DNA from 3 places in the Proteus sp. fly-1089 genome. Region 2 is predicted to be linked to each of the others. Evidence: predicted binding sites of a transcription regulator. Region 2 holds the regulator's gene; each other region holds the start of a gene.
The links. Region 2 encodes Fur, which represses iron uptake genes when iron is present. Its sites were predicted from a motif close to ATAATAATGAGAACNACTATCAA; they were not measured.
Positions count from the first base shown of each region.

Region 1: ftnA (non-heme ferritin) is a predicted target of Fur. The motif match lies at 2,746-2,768, and genes of this name have one in related genera.
Region 3: ABN080_RS08175 (TonB-dependent siderophore receptor) is a predicted target of Fur. The motif match lies at 2,256-2,278, and genes of this name have one in related genera.

Region 1 is NZ_JBEETS010000001.1:402,016-407,538, forward strand. Features, by position in the region: gene nqrE (NADH:ubiquinone reductase (Na(+)-transporting) subunit E) at 1-50, opposite strand, end outside; gene cyaB (class IV adenylate cyclase) at 365-931, opposite strand; gene ABN080_RS01910 (DUF2628 domain-containing protein) at 1,109-1,489, opposite strand; gene ABN080_RS01915 (universal stress protein) at 1,807-2,241, opposite strand; gene ftnA (non-heme ferritin) at 2,939-3,442, shown strand; gene copC (copper homeostasis periplasmic binding protein CopC) at 3,871-4,263, shown strand; gene copD (copper homeostasis membrane protein CopD) at 4,263-5,159, shown strand; gene ABN080_RS01935 (YebY family protein) at 5,207-5,523, shown strand, end outside.
Region 2 is NZ_JBEETS010000010.1:82,922-88,444, reverse strand. Features, by position in the region: gene ybfF (esterase) at 1-600, shown strand, start outside; gene ybfE (LexA regulated protein) at 804-1,112, shown strand; gene fldA (flavodoxin FldA) at 1,384-1,911, shown strand; gene fur (ferric iron uptake transcriptional regulator) at 2,101-2,547, shown strand; gene ABN080_RS17455 (DUF817 domain-containing protein) at 2,632-3,471, opposite strand; gene chiP (chitoporin ChiP) at 3,962-5,356, opposite strand.
Region 3 is NZ_JBEETS010000002.1:369,898-375,420, reverse strand. Features, by position in the region: gene ABN080_RS08185 (ABC transporter ATP-binding protein) at 1-531, shown strand, start outside; gene ABN080_RS08180 (ATP-binding cassette domain-containing protein) at 521-2,161, shown strand; gene ABN080_RS08175 (TonB-dependent siderophore receptor) at 2,293-4,485, shown strand; gene ABN080_RS08170 (hypothetical protein) at 4,485-4,739, shown strand; gene ABN080_RS08165 (PepSY-associated TM helix domain-containing protein) at 4,736-5,523, shown strand, end outside.

The sequences.
Region 1 (5,523 bases), on a different contig from region 2:
TTTTCAATAAAAGTTGCCTTAATGAAGATATTAAGGTAATTTTCAAGCATAATCCCTCCTATTAGTGTATTTTTTTATTAATTGTAATAAAAACATGACATTAATATAAGTAGTATTACAAAAATATCTTTTAAATTGGATCTGAATGGCATTTTTAGCCTAAAGCTGAACGTTATTAAAGAGAAAATAAAGAAAAAGTTTAAGAAAGTCTCCATAAAAAAGGCATTCAATTTAAATTTGTATCAAGAAAGGTTTTTTCTATTTTTTTACTACGTGAGGTAAATAATCTTAGACAAGATAAAACACCGATATTTAGGATGAGGTTATAATGTCGGTGTTTGAATAAGTGATAGAAAGAATATCTTTAAATTGAATTAAGTTGTCTCTTTAAGCTATCCAACATCAGTTTTTTATAGTTATTTTTTTCAAGATGTTTTTCTGTAAATCCAAACTTTGCCGCTAAATTTTGTAATTGTTTTGTATAGAGAGGGAGTTTACTTTGATCGTCAGTCATAATAGCGAATTCCGCAAATGATCCTAGATTGTCTAATTTATCAATAGTGATATGAAAATCGTCTAAAAAATAGATTTCTCTTGATTTGGTATAATTGAGAATACAGTGGTAGCCTAACGTGGTAAACATGGAGACTGTTTTTTCTGCATCTTCTATCCGTACTGCTTCACATTGTGATAAATCAGGACCTTTAACGATAAGAAGGTTTATACCCGAAGGTAACATTTTTCTTATACATAAACTTATGTTTGATGTCGGGAATTTGAGATCGGAATGTTTCATATACCAATCTGTTTCTTGGTTATTAGGCGTAAATAAGGTTGCACCTGCTTTTTCTAACACTGCAATAAATTTTTCTGGATTTTGAAGGTGATATTTTAGTTCTGCTTCAAATTTACCTTGAAAATGATTCGACATAATTTTTTCCCTGATTTCTAGTTAACGTATTATAGCATTGACTAGAATTTCTCTGATTAGGAAAATGAATTTTTATGAAGGAAATAGAAGGAATTGTAGTGTTGTAGTAAAAAGGATTAGAGGAATATAAAAACTAAAGGGGTAAATTACCCCTTTGATATTGCTATAGAAAAATTATTATAGAACACCTTCAAAAGGGTTCCAGCTTTGATCATTCTTAGTTTCTTTTAAATAATAAGCATAGTTAGCTGTCATTGCCCACAAAATATTAATGGCAATACCAATGGCATTGATTACACCATTATTTACAGGTAAGAAACCGATAATAGTAAAAATAGCAATGTTAATGGCAAATAATGTTAATGCTTTACGCCACAAACCTAAAATAAGAAAATAAATAAAACCAAAGAAAAAGGCCCAGATATTCATTCCAATGAGAATGCGTTTACCAAAGGATAGTTCTTTATAAGCAGCTTTAAATTCAGGGGTTTTAGGTGAGCCATATTTATCAAAAAATGAAAAACGCTCTTGCCATTTTTCAGAATACTCTTTATTCATGTTAATTCCTTTTACCGATATTGATTACACTTGGTTTTTTATAGTAGGAAAAGTATCTTTACATAAATTCACATGATGAACAATATAAAAGTATTAATAAATTATTAATATATATGTTTGTATAGTAACTGTTAATACACTCTTTTTTCTTCTTGTTTTTTAATAATAATCTTATTGTTTAAAGATATATTGTTAATAATTACTCTTAAAAATAAGAATAATAAAATAAAATATTATTTTGAGTTAATTTTGCGGAATAAAAAATAAGAAATCTGGTTTATGGCTTATACCAGATTTCTTATAAGAGAATAAAGTAATTAACGGACAACTAATACTGATGATTCAGCATAGCTAACAACAGATGATGCGGTAGAACCGAGGAGATAAGTTTTCATGCCAGGGTTACGAGAACCGATGACAATTAATTCTGCTTGAATTTTTTTCGCTGTTTCTAAAATTTTATCGCGAGGATTACCAATGGAAACATAAAATTGAGAGGTACTGTTAGAAATGTCAATATGCGATAAGTTTTCTTTTAGCGTAGATAACGCAATTTCAATACGTTGTTTGTCACTTGCTAGCCTGTCTTGGCCTGCAAATGCAAATCCAACAAAAGACTCGTAACTTGGGATCACAGATAAAAAATGAATATTCAGTTTGTCGGCGACAGATAATGCTTTTAGATGAGAAACAACCTTGTCCAATAAACCAAGCTCTGTAAAATCAACGGGTACTAACACTGTTTTTGTCATAGTGGCTCCTAATTAACCTTTATTATGATTAGGGCTTTAATACTAAATTTTTACACATACAACTTTGAGTTACCTACTAATCTTATCAGCCAAAACCAAAAACTGTATAAAAATTACAAATATTTTTATTTTTTGAGAGTTGTGTGTTTTTTTACATGCAAAAAATGAAAAAACCGCAGTAATTTAAGAGGATGGGGCGCAATGGAGCAAACTAGAAATAAGTGTTAATAAAATAGATTAATTTACAGGTGATAATTAGTTTTTTTTATATCCAAATTAAAATGAATATATATAAAAGAAGAGGGGATTTAAATAGAGGTATAAATAGAGGTATAAATAGAGTGAGGAATTGAAAATAGAAAATAACAATTGAATTTTGCCACTTTATTCTTATTTTATAAAAGCTAAACACTTCTATAAGCTAAAATAATTAAATTAATATTATCATTCAATTTAAAATAATGACTATTTATTACAATGGGTTACGATTTTTTATTTTTTTTACCATTAATGATAATAATTAGCATTTAACTTTTGTTGAAATAATAAAATCATATTGTAAATGAGATTGGTTTTTATTTTTGTTACGTATTGAATAATTAAAAAAATAAATAAACTCTATTTAAATAGCTATATTTTTATTTTTAAGTGTGCATAATATCCGTAATGTTAATTTTCCTCGTAAAGGACGTAAAATATGTTACATCAAGATATGATTAATAAATTGAATGAACAGCTAAATTTAGAGTTTTATTCAGCAAATCTTTATTTACAAATGAGTGCTTGGTGCGACGATAAAGGATTTGATGGTGCAGCTAAGTTTTTAAAAGCACATTCTCGTGAAGAAATGGAGCATATGCATCGCTTATTTGATTATTTAAGTGATACAGGTGCGATGCCTTTACTTGGTGCAATTGAAGCGCCTCCATCAGAATTTTCATCACTCTCTGAATTGTTCGATAAAACTTACGAGCATGAAAAACATATTACAGCTGAAATTAATAAATTAGCTCATGTAGCGATGACTACTCAAGATTATTCAACCTTTAACTTCTTACAATGGTATGTTGCAGAGCAGCATGAAGAAGAAAAATTATTTAAGTCGATCTTAGATAAATTAGCAATGGTTGGTGACAGTGGTAAAGCTTTATTCTTGTTAGATAAAGATCTGAATACATTATCAACATCTGCACATGTCTAATTATTAATAAAGCTTCAGATAGCCTAAGTTAATAAATGAATTATTACGCCCTGCTATGAGTAAATAGCAGGGCGTTATTTATTCTTCTGTATTAGTTCCCTTTCTATTCTTATCTTTTATCTCTTTCTTTACTTACACTGGTTTTTTATCCTGAATGTGTTTTGGATGTTATTTATACAGGATGTTTATTTTACGTTTAACTTAATTTGGTTATGTATTGAACTGTTTAGACTGTCAATATGGGTATTATATTTCTTTGAAATGTAAAAATGGGTGATATTTGAAACAGAAACTGCTCTAAATAATATATATTTTGAGTGCTAGTTCACAACCTTTTATTTCTAATATGAAGAAGCGGAGATCTTGACGTAAATTTGCTATAAAATATTTCCATAAATAAAAAATCACCTGTAATTTAAGAGGTTATTATGTCATTAAATACACTTAAGACATCTTGGGGTAAATTATCAGCTATTGCGGTTTTATTCTTAGGTATGTCATATCAACAAGCATTAGCTCACGCACATTTAAAATCACAGTTACCTGCTGAAGGCGCGGCTATTGAACAGTCACAAGCACCTAAAGTTATCACGCTAGATTTTTCTGAAGGCATAGAACTTGCTTTTAGTAAAATTAAAGTAACAAATGCTGAAGGCAAAGAAATCACAGTAGGAAAACTGAGTTTAGATCCTGTTAACAACACTAAATTATTATTACCTTTAGAAAGTGATCTGGCTGAAGGTAATTATTTAGTTGATTGGAATGTGGTTTCTGTTGATGGACACAAGACAAAAGGTTCTTATCAATTTAGTGTAAAATAATGACACCTGAAGACGTTTATATTTTATGCCGTTTCTTTCATTTTGTGGCCGTCATGTTTATGTTCGGACTGAGCTTTTCGGCCGCCATTCTTGCAAAAGATAAGTTTATACCTCTTATTCAGGTTCGTTTACGCCCTGCATTAGCCATCAGCACTATTACAGTCTTTATTACGACTTATCTATGGATGGCTATGCAATCTGGCATTATGGGTGATGGATGGGAGGATGCTTGGTCATTTGAAATATGGAAAGCGGTATTAGGTACTTCATTTGGACAGATTTGGCAATGGCAGTTGATATTAGCAACTCTTGCTTTAGCTGTATTATTTATACACCAACGTTATATTCGTAATTTCTCTTTATTAATAATTGCGTCAATTATGTTGATCCTACATGCGTCTATCGGACATGGCGCCATGTTTACAGGATCAGAAGCAACCCTTTATAAAGTTAATCAAAGTATTCATCTTATTAGTGCTGCGTATTGGTTTGGCGGTTTATGGCCATTTGTTGCTTGTTTACAATTTTTGCGTAATAAAGATGAACTTGCAGAAGGGATGATCAAGCCAATTATTGGCACAATGAAGAGATTTTCACTATTTGGTCATGTTGCTGTTTTATTGGTTACCATCACAGGTATTATTAGTGCTGTTATGCTCATTCCAGGGTGGCCTGTAATACACTTATCATCAGAATATCAAAGCATGTTATGGCTTAAAATCAGTTTAGTTGTGCTAATGCTAGGTTTAGCTGTAATTAATCGTTATGTTTTGGTGCCTCATATTCGTAAGAAAAATAATTTTCAGTGGTTGCTAATTAATAGCTGGTTTGAACTATTACTTGGAACTATGGTTATTTTTACTGTTGCCATCTTTGCGATTAACTCACCTGTATAGATTGTTATATAATCGTAAAAATCTAATTTATTAAGTGAGATATAAACATGAAACGTTTTGTATTGACGGTAATGTTAATGCTTTTCTCTTTTCAAGCATTTTCTGCTTCAATTTCCACAGTGAGTAAGCTTCAATTTGGTGACGATTGGCCATTTACTCGAGAAGAGGTGATGCTTAATTGCCGTACTGATGGCGCTTGGTTTGTGATTAATCCCGCAACATTAGTTCAGTATCCACTTAATGAAATTGCTATGAAACAGATGGAAAGTGGAAAAGTTAAGGCACAGCTAATTGATATTATTTTACTTCCAGATCCTAATTCTCCTGAAAAGAAAAAATCAGTAGAAGCTATTCAAGGTGCATT
Region 2 (5,523 bases):
CCTCATAGTGAAAGTATGAGCTATCAAGATATGGCACAAGATGTACTTACATTACTTGATAGTTTACATATCTCAAAAGCCATCATTATCGGGCACTCCATGGGGGGCAAAATTGCAATGGCAATGACAGCATTAGCGCCTGAGCGAATTGCTCGCATTGTCGTAATAGATATGTCACCTGTAGCTTACAATGTTCGCCGCCACGATAACATTTTTGCGGCACTCGAAGCCGTCACTAAAGCTCAAGTTACACGACGTCAAGATGCAGTAGAAATCATGAGTCCCTTTATTAAAGAAGAGGGAGTTATTCAGTTTTTACTTAAATCATTTAAAAGTGGTGAATGGCTATTTAATTTATCTGCAATCAAAAATGCCTATTCAGAGATTATTGGTTGGCAAGAAGTCCCTACTTGGAATTATCCGGTGCTATTTATTCGTGGTGGTTTGTCGCCTTACATATTAGATGAATATCGTAATGATATTGCACGCCAATTTCCGCAAGCTAGCGCTTTTGTCGTAGCAAACACTGGACATTGGGTACATTCAGAAAAACCTAACACTGTTATTAACGCTATTCGTCGTTTTTTATCAAAAGCATAATTTATTACTGAAAGTGGCGTAATTAAGGAAGTAATAATTTATCTGAATGTATAATTATTGTACTTAATCACACAGTCTGTCGATAAAAACACCAAATGACAATAGGTTAAACTCAGGAAGCAGTGGCAGGACGTCACTATGTGGGGTATTATTGGGCGTTTCGCAATTTAGTCATTGGTATACGCCCTTTCACAGCAAAATTTATGGCAAAAGAACAAACTGATCGCACCACACTGGATTTGTTCGCAGATGAACGCAGACCTGGGCGACCTAAAACAAACCCGCTTTCTCGGGATGAACAGCTTAGAATTAATAAACGCAATCAATTAAGACGAGACAGAGTCAATGGTTTACGTCGAGTTGAATTGAAATTAAATGAAGATGCTGTGAATGCACTTAATGAGTTGGCGACTGCAAGAAATGTTAGCCGTAGCGAACTTATTGAAGAAATATTACTAGAACAATTGGCGCAAAATCACGCCTTGAAAATACATCAAAATGAGAATAGCTAGTAGCTAAACCACACAAATTTGACAGAATTACCCTGCTATTTTCGTCAAAATACGTTTTTTAGTTTTCTATTATGAAAACAAGATGTTTATTTTTCACTAGTAATTGTTCAAACACAGACAAATATACTCTAACTATTTCGAAGTGTGGCTAATTGGCAAGTAAAGGCGTTACTGTTACATACAAAGTATGTAATCAGTACGAATCAACGTAGTCAACAACGCGACAATTTGAAGTATAACGAATATAGAATAAAAGAGGTTATCTCACTTTATGGCAATCATAGGTATATTCTTCGGCAGTGATACCGGCAACACTGAAAATATTGCCAAAATGCTTCAAGAAAGACTGGGCGCTGATAATGCCGAAGTTCATGATATCGCAAAATCCAGTAAAGAAGATATCGAAGCATTTGATATTCTGTTACTAGGTATTCCTACTTGGTATTATGGTGAAGCACAATGCGATTGGGATGACTTTTTCCCAACACTAGAAGATATTAATTTTGAAGGTAAGTTGGTTGCACTGTTCGGTTGTGGCGACCAAGAAGACTATGCAGAATACTTCTGTGATGCAATGGGCACAATTCGCGATATTATCGAACCTCGTGGTGCTGTCATTGTGGGTCACTGGCCAACAGAAGGTTACCATTTTGAAGCCTCTAAAGGGCTTGCAGATGATAATCACTTTATCGGCCTTGCGATTGATGAAGACCGTCAACCAGAATTAACCGAAGAGCGTGTTGATGCTTGGGTTGCTCAAATCAAAGAAGAAATGAGCCTAGATGAAATTCTGGGATAAATAAATACTCAATATTGAGAATGATAATTATTCAATGGTGTGCTAAGATAGTGTGATAGGTAGGGGTGTTTATTTTTAAATATCATGCCTATAATCAATAAGGTTATTTATTCACCCGAGTGTTAATGAATCAACCCTATTAGTGAGCACAAAAATTAAATTCACCATTAGCAACAGGATTAAATCCGCATGACCGACAATAATAAAGCGTTAAAAAATGCTGGGTTAAAAGTTACACTTCCTCGCTTAAAGATCTTGGAAGTGCTCCAGGATCCTGAGTGCCATCATGTCAGTGCTGAAGATCTCTATAAAAAACTCATCGATATCGGTGAAGAGATTGGTCTGGCAACCGTGTATCGCGTCTTAAACCAATTTGACGATGCTGGTATTGTTACCCGACATAATTTTGAAGGTGGTAAATCAGTATTTGAATTAACTCAACAACACCATCACGATCATTTAATTTGTCTTGATTGTGGCAAAGTTATCGAGTTTACAGATGATGCGATTGAAGTGCGCCAAAGAAACATCGCTGAACGTCATGGTATCAAGCTTTCCAATCATAGCCTTTATTTATATGGCCACTGCGCTGAAGGCAATTGTAAAGAAGATAGCCACGCACATGATGAGAAATAATTCATTCTGGATAATCTCTCAGTAAAAAAAAGGAACTGTTCACAGTTCCTTTTTTATTACCTTAAATTTGAGGATAAAATAACTCTACTTAGGCACACTGATACTGTGTTTAATATGTTTTAAATGAACCACGATAGTAAATGTAACAATGACTAACAGTGACCAAGAGCCCCATTTCCCTGCATGCACAGCAGACCAAGCACCAATCTGGTTAGGATATTGCCAAACACCAAAAAATGTACCGAAATTCTCAGCAAGCCAAATAAAGAAACCTATCAGAACAAAAGCCAATAATAGTGGCATTTTTCGCTCTGTATCATAAGGCGTAAAATAAACCACACTACGAGCATAAAGACCTAAAATAAAAGCAGTTAAATACCAGCGATAATCACCGATAAAGTGATGAGAAAAGAAATTAATATAGATAGCGAGTGCAACTAAAGTTGCCATCCAATAAGGTGGATAATGTTCAATTCGTACTTTTAAAAAACGCCATGCTTGAATTAAATAACTTCCTACCGCGGAGTACATAAATCCTGTAAATAAAGGCACTTCCCACAATTTAGTGTAAGCAAAATCAGGGTATTTCCACGATCCAATTGCTGCTGATGTTTTAAATAATTCCATCACAAAACCAACGATGTGGAAAAAACAGATCGCTTTTAATTCATCCCATGTTTCAAGTTTTCCCCATACCATCCATAATTGGAAAGCAATAGCGAGAATAAGTAAAACGTCATAACGAGGTATCCCTAATATTCCTTTACTTGGTGTTGCAAATAAAATAAAAAAGAAAAATCCCGCAAATAAACAAGAACGCGCCTCTTTCACACCAAAAAAAAGAAATTCAACAATAAATCGTTTTATACCTTTAAAGGGCTTCAATGGTGGTTCTAATAAAAAATCATCCAATCGCTTTAACATGCTTCTTCCTGAAAACGTGCATTATCGAACTACATTCAATGCAGAATAATAAATAAGATGAGATAAAATGAATGGCAAGAAATTTGCCATAGAATAAAAAAACCTACAAGGATGAAAAGGACGAAAAAGGAAGGAATGAAAAAAATAAAGGTATTTACCCCCCACTACGATACCCACTCTGACTGCCTTTACTTAGGGTAAATACCTTACGCAAATTTTGCGAAATAACTGAAACACAAGAGATAAACATAACCCACTCACATTTATCTCAGACGACATGACATGACGACTTTACTTCATTACTTTTACTATATACTGCGATTTTAAAACGACTCTTTACTACTTTTTACTTCGACTCTTCTACTTCTTACTACTACTGACAATTTCACTTCATTAATGAGGTTTGTTTTTACTTATCGTAATCGTATTTAGCTTTTTTAGTTTTATTCAGGATAAAGTGTAATGAATACACTTTATCCTTATGCTGATATTAGAAAATAGTAAATGGCATTATCACGTTAAATTTAACGTCTTTTTCATCTTGGAAAATATTACCAAAACCACCTTCATAACTTGGAATATCGGAGTGGTTATCATAACGGGTATAGTGAAGTTTAAAGAGAGTGCCTTTAGCTCGACCTTCTTGAACCGTATACATAATATCCGCATTCCATGCGCTTTCTCTAATACGCTGACCTTGATCATAAATGGCTTTACCACTTGGCTTAGCATCCCATGCGTAAACATAAGAAGTACCTACCGCCCAGCCAGATAGATCCCAGTTTTTCAGATCGTACATTACACCCGCATAAAGTGCTTTTTCACCATTAGCGTTAAAGTCAGAACGACCATCCCACCAGACATCAAGACGACCATTAGATGTTGCCCAACCCGGAGTCATACGCTGTAAAAAATAACCTTGATTACCTTCAGCTTTAACCCACGTTCCTTCTACTTTGAAGTCAAATACATTGTAGGTATAACCAAAAGTCAGTGCTTGTAACCATGCCAGCCCATCATAAACATCATTAACGCCACCACCGGTCACTTTATCTTTAGCACCGTAGAATTGGTAAGACGTTCTTAATGCATTGTCAGCAATTGGGAAATCATAAGAAACTTTACCAAAATACTGATCGATATAACCATCGGCCTGACCAAATGCAGCTTCTAACACTAGGCTGTTTTTAAAATCATATTTGGCGCCGAAAGAGTGAAGATAGCTAATATTCGTTTCTAGATCAGCTTTGCGAAAGTTATACATATTCCGATACCATGGTGCTTTGTATTCATCTGTCCACATATAGGAGAAAGATAATTCACCACTTTTATCGAAATCGAAAACTGCTCCAGCTTCCGCCCCACGATAAGTTCCCGGTAAGAAGCTCCAGTGCGGGCGTAATAAACTTTGGCCTTTAGGTTGAATATATCCACCTTGTGCCCAGAAATTACCTAATTTGAATTTTGCAGCGGCTTTATACACGCTCATACCACTGCGATCGCCTGTCCATTTTTCATCCCAGCGACTTTTTGCATCACTAAAACCGATTTCATTAGGTGCCGCAGGGCCACTGTTATTCAATTCAGCAGCACCAAAGGCGGCTAAATCAATACCAATAAAATCACCAAGGTAACCTGATGAGAAGTCTAGATTAGCGTTAAAAGTAGAATGGTGTAAGTTAGCTTTGTATTTGCCGTAATCAGGACTATTTGGTGTTAACTCTTTTCTATCACGGTCACGTTGCCAATAAAAAAGACCACCCGTTAAGGTTGAGTCATCAATAAATCCTTCAGCATGAGACATTTTTGCAGGTAGTGCAGTTACAAGCAATGCGCCCATAACGACAAGTGCCACCCTGCCTGGTTTAGCATGTTGCATAACCATAGCATTGTTTCCTCTTTGACTTTGACTAAAAAAGAAATAAGCACAATGCCTATTTCCAAATATAAAACCCCAAGTGGGGAAAAACCTAAATTAGGTTAGAAACAGCATATTTTTCGCGACGCGAATTATCAACCAAAAAAAAAGAATTTTTATCAAAATATGACCAA
Region 3 (5,523 bases), on a different contig from region 2:
CGTTTACAGACGTATTCACGTAATGCATTAAACCAAATTACTACAGTGGTGATGCAAAACAGTCAACCATTGCCTTATTCAATTAAAGATAACTTATTGTTATTTAATCCCCATTGCAGTGAAGAGCAACTACAATCAGCAATGAATGAAACATATTTTGCTGAAGTCGTTACTAACTTACCCCGAGGTTTATCTACTTTAATTAATGATGAAACGCCACTTTCTGGCGGTGAAGCACAACGTTTGGCAATAGCGCGTGCTTTCATTGCTAATAGCCCACTGTTATTGGCTGATGAACCTTCTTCAGCACTAGATCCTGATAATGCCCAACATATTTTTAATGCATTAAAAAATAAAACCATGACACGGATAATCGTCACACATTCACTGGTTTTAGCACAACAAGCCAACAGAGTGATATTTATGGTTGATGGAAGATTAGTAGCAATGGGAAATCATGATGATTTGCTACTCAATTGTGAGCGCTATAGTGATTTTGTTCAGAAACAAGGAGAGCAAAATGAAGACTAATCCCTTTGTTTCATTACTCTTATCTTTAAAATATCCTCTCAGTTTTATGGTATTGAGCGCCATTTTAGAAGGGCTATGTGGTTTATTATTATTGCCGATTATTATCTATTGGGATCAGGATGCTAGCCAATATTTATGGATGTTAGCGGGATTAACATTAATTACACTTGTTTTTCAGTACATTGCGACATTAAAAGGTTTTCTTGCGGGTACAACGGTGATGAAAATCTTAGTTCAAGCGTTGATCCGCCATTTACCTCGTAGTTTAACACCACCACCTCAAGCACACACGTTATGCTCAGGTGCTGCAATGAGTGCAATGAGTATCCCTGCCCATTTATTAGCGCCTGTTATTAGTGTTGTAGTGACGCCATTAACTGTAATTATTGGACTTTTATTTTATAACATCATTTTTGCTTTGATTTTTATCGTAGCTGCATTATTACTTGTTGCAGTGATGCGGATCAGTGCCAAGGGGCTGTATAGACAAGAAGTGACACTGCAAACAGCAGAGTCTGTTGTGGCTAAAACATTGGCTGATTTTGCACAACATCAGGTATTATTGCGAAAAAGTGGGAGAAATACGCTGTTTTCACAGCAATTACAGCAAGACTTATTGGATCAACACCACCAACAAGTGCAATTATTACAACGAAGCTTACCCTATCATCTGATTTTTTCTTTATGTATTCAGGTTATTTTCATTGCTGTTTTAGTTATTGGTGTAGTGAATGTTGATATTAATACTCTTACTTTAACGCAGTGGTTGGCTGTCGTGGTATTAATCGCTCGTTTTATTGAACCTTTATTTCAGCTTTCTCATATTGATCAAGCATTAAGGCAGAGTAAACAATCACTTACTTTAATAAAAAATACGTTGGATGCTCCCTCATTACAAAGCCCAAAACAAAGTGATACTCCTAAAAGCAATGACATTCGTTGTGAACAACTGGAGGTGAATAATAGTTTAGGAGCGCTGATCCTTTCTAACATAACAGTGCTATGCCCTGATAAAAAAATGACGGCAATTGTCGGCAGTTCTGGTGCGGGTAAAACAACATTATTACATGTTTTGGCACGTCTTAGGGATGCTGATAAAGGGCAGATTTATTATGGAGACAAAAGGGTCAATGATTTATCTGAGAGTGTATTAGCGCAAACAAGACAAATTGTATTTCAACATAATCAATTGATTAGAGGCACATTGCGTTGGTCATTATTACAAGATGATAACTCAACTGTCAGTGATAATGATATTTTGCATCTACTTAATGCATTGAATTTATCGGTGACTCAAACAGATTTAGATGAAGATGTGGGCGATCAGGGAGATCGTTATTCCGGTGGACAAAAACAGCGACTATGTTTAGCGCGTTCATTATTAGCCGATCCTAAGATCTTATTTTTAGATGAGCCAACGGCGAGCCTCGACATCGTCAGTCGTGAGAAAGTGGTACGTTATCTTGAAGAGCTAACATCTACTCGTGTTGTGATCACGCATGATCCTGATATTGCTAAACATGCTGATCACGTGATTGTGCTTGATAACGGAAAAGTGATTGCTGAAGGTTCGCCTAATACGTTGTTGTCATCTTCAACATGGTTTCTGAATTTTTGTGGCTCATTGTGAGTGTTAGATCTTTACTGATTGCCAATCAATATCGATTGGCAATCGAAAGAGATAATCTGGCAATCTAAAATACCGTAATCCTAAAATTGGTAGAGTGATAACCATTATCATTTGAATGTTTTGGGATGAATATGGTTTACATTTCTTCTTTAGCTGGCTTAGATAAAACACAGAAATTATCGCCAGTATTAAATCAACGTACACAAAATAAATTGGCATTAACACAATGTGCTATTTTGTGTTCTACCGCTTTATTTTCACTTTCTGCCATCGCAAATACAGCAACAGAAAATAATAAAGCAGTCGATGTTTTGGTTGTGACTGAAAGCGTAGCACAAAACCGAGATAACCTTGCTCCTGGTGTTAGTACATTAAGTAAAATGGCGCTTAAACCTAGAGAGATCCCACAAACTGTCTCTGTGATAGATAGAGAACAGATAGAAAATCAAAACCTAAATACTCTTGATGAAGTGATGACTCGTGCTAATGGGGTTACTAGCGCACCTTTTGTTTTATTAACAACGGCTTATTACGCACGTGGTTTTCAAATTAACGCCTTTGAACTTGATGGTGTTCCCGCATTAATGGGAAACATGGCAAGTTCGCCACAAGATATGGCAGTGTATGAGCGTGTAGAGATCTTAAAAGGCTCTAACGGATTGATGCATGGAATGGGAAATCCTGCGGCAACTGTCAATATGGTACGTAAACATGCGCCTTTAGACTCACAATTAAAAGCAACATTTACGGCTGGGAGTTGGAACCGTTATCGCGGTGAAGTCGATGTGGGCGGACGTCTAAATCAAGAAGGTAGTGTGCGCGGTCGTGTCGTAATGGCATGGGAAGATAAAGATTTTTTCTATGATATTTCAGATCAAAAGACGCGTTTGATTTATGCCACAGTGGATGCGGACTTAACGACTAACACACTATTACGTACTGGTATTCAATATCAAACAATAGACTCCATCACCAATATGGCAGGTGTGCCAATGGGAAAAGATGGTAGCGATTTACACCTTCCTCGTAAAACTTATTTAGATGCTGATTGGGATCGCTTTAAATGGGATACCACTCGGTTATTTACCGGAATTGAACATCAAATTAATGATGATTGGTTGTTTAAAATCAACGGCGATTATCAATATGCTAAAGCGCGTTTGTTGTATGCAGGGGCATGGGGAAATATTGATCCTGAAACCGGTGATGGTGCCATGCTAATGGGAGGAGCATACAAGTTTCATAACTATCAAACCAGTCTTGATACCAACGTCACAGGAAAACTTAATGGTTGGGGCTTACAACATGATCTGATAGTGGGAATGAGCTACTCAAAAGCCAGTGAAGAACAGCACACTGGGCAATTTAAAGATCCTCTCAATGTTCCTGTAAATATTTATCGTTGGGATCCTCATAGTGTACCGAAACCACAAATAACGGGTTATTCCTCTCAAGGCGCGACAAAAACGGAACAAACTGGAGTCTATGGAATGGGGCGGATCAAGCTTATTGAGCCAGTAACATTGATTGCAGGGGCGAGAGCGAGCTGGTGGGAAGTGAAAAAACCCCAAGCTAAGTTTACTGAAAATGGAAAAATCACCCCTTATGGTGGTTTGATTTGGGACTTTGCACCTCAATGGTCATGGTACAGCAGTTATTCTACGGTTTATCAACCACAAACGGGGAAAACCTGGAGTGGTGACATGTTGAAACCAGTGGAAGGACAAACAGTTGAAACCGGGATCAAAGGAGCGTTGATGAACGGTGGGCTTAATGTATCAGCCGCTGTTTTCCGGATCGACATGAAAAATAATCCACAAGAAGACCCGGTACATCCTGGCGGTGGTTTTAATACCTATTTTATTAGTGGTGGCAAAGTTGTTAGTCAAGGTTTTGATATTGAAGGAATGGGGTACTTATCGCCATTTTGGGATCTCTCGGTCGGTTATACCTATACCGATACAGAATATAAAGAAGATACCTTGAATAAAGGAAATAGCTTTAACTCATTAGTGCCTCGCCACATGGTAAGAGTGTGGACAAATTATCAGTTACCTTGGGATGCGCGTAAGTGGAGTGTGGGTGGTGGTATTCAAGCGCAAAGTGAATATAGCAAAACAAACGGTGAAGTTACGTTACGCCAAGGTGGCTATGCGGTATTCAATTCGCGTTTAGGTTACCAAATTAATGAACATTGGTCTGCTGCATTAAATATTAATAACATCTTTGATAAACGTTATTACTCAAGCCTTTTCTCACCTCAATGGAATAACCGTTACGGCGAACCTCGTAACGTTATGTTGAATATCAAGGCTGATTTCTAATGCAAAAAGCACTGCTGATCAGTTGTGCTGTTTTAGGTAGCGTAATAGGGAGTATTACGCTGTCATTACTGATAGCAACATTTTATCCCAGCACTGATCCCCTTAATCGCCTATATGCAGCCGTCTTTTTACCCGTTGTCTGTTTATGTGGATTGCTCTGTTTTAGCTTATTCTCACTAAATGGAAAACAGGTATTTTGGCGCGCATGGAGCTGGTGGCCATTACCTTTAATATTGATGGAATTTATCGTATGAAAGCAATATTAAAGCGCCAATTTTTACAACTTCATCACCAAGTGGGTTCTTTGTTTGGTATTCTATTATTTATTATTCTATTGACAGGAACATGGTCATTAGCACATGAAAATTTAAATTTATGGACTCAATTTAAGCCGTTAGATAGAGAGTTATTGCCATTAGAACAGTTATTAGCAAAAGGCGAATATCTATTAGGTAAAAACGGTTTCAATAGTGTGAAATTACCCTCTATAGACCATCCAATTATTACTTTCTGCCAAGGAATGGGGGATTGTTCACTGCAATTAAATGCACAAACGGGTGAAGAAATTACGGTAAGAGAAGTTATCTCTCCTATTGTTAATTTACATAAAAATCTATTTATGGGTTTTTCTGGGCGGTTATTTATTAGTTTGTTTGGTTTTGTGTTTGCGCTATTACTAATAACTGGCATTGTTATTCATCACCGTAAAGTTTATCAACTATTTCGACTCCGTTTTAATCAAGGGCGTAGGCTATTTTTCTTTGATTTACATAATGTAATTGGATTATGGAGTTATCCTTGGTTAGTAATGTTTGCATTAACTGGAGCATTATCAGGATTAGGGGCATTTGGTACATTAATGCTCGCAAAATATGTAGAGCCAGATGCTCCAGTACAAGTCATGATGAAATTAATGGGACAATCAACGCCTGTTTCATCTGAGCTTATTGCATCTTCTCCTAGCTCATTATTAATTCAACTTTCACAAGAAAAACCAGACTTTATTCCTGAAACTATTAATTGGAAAAATAGAAGTAA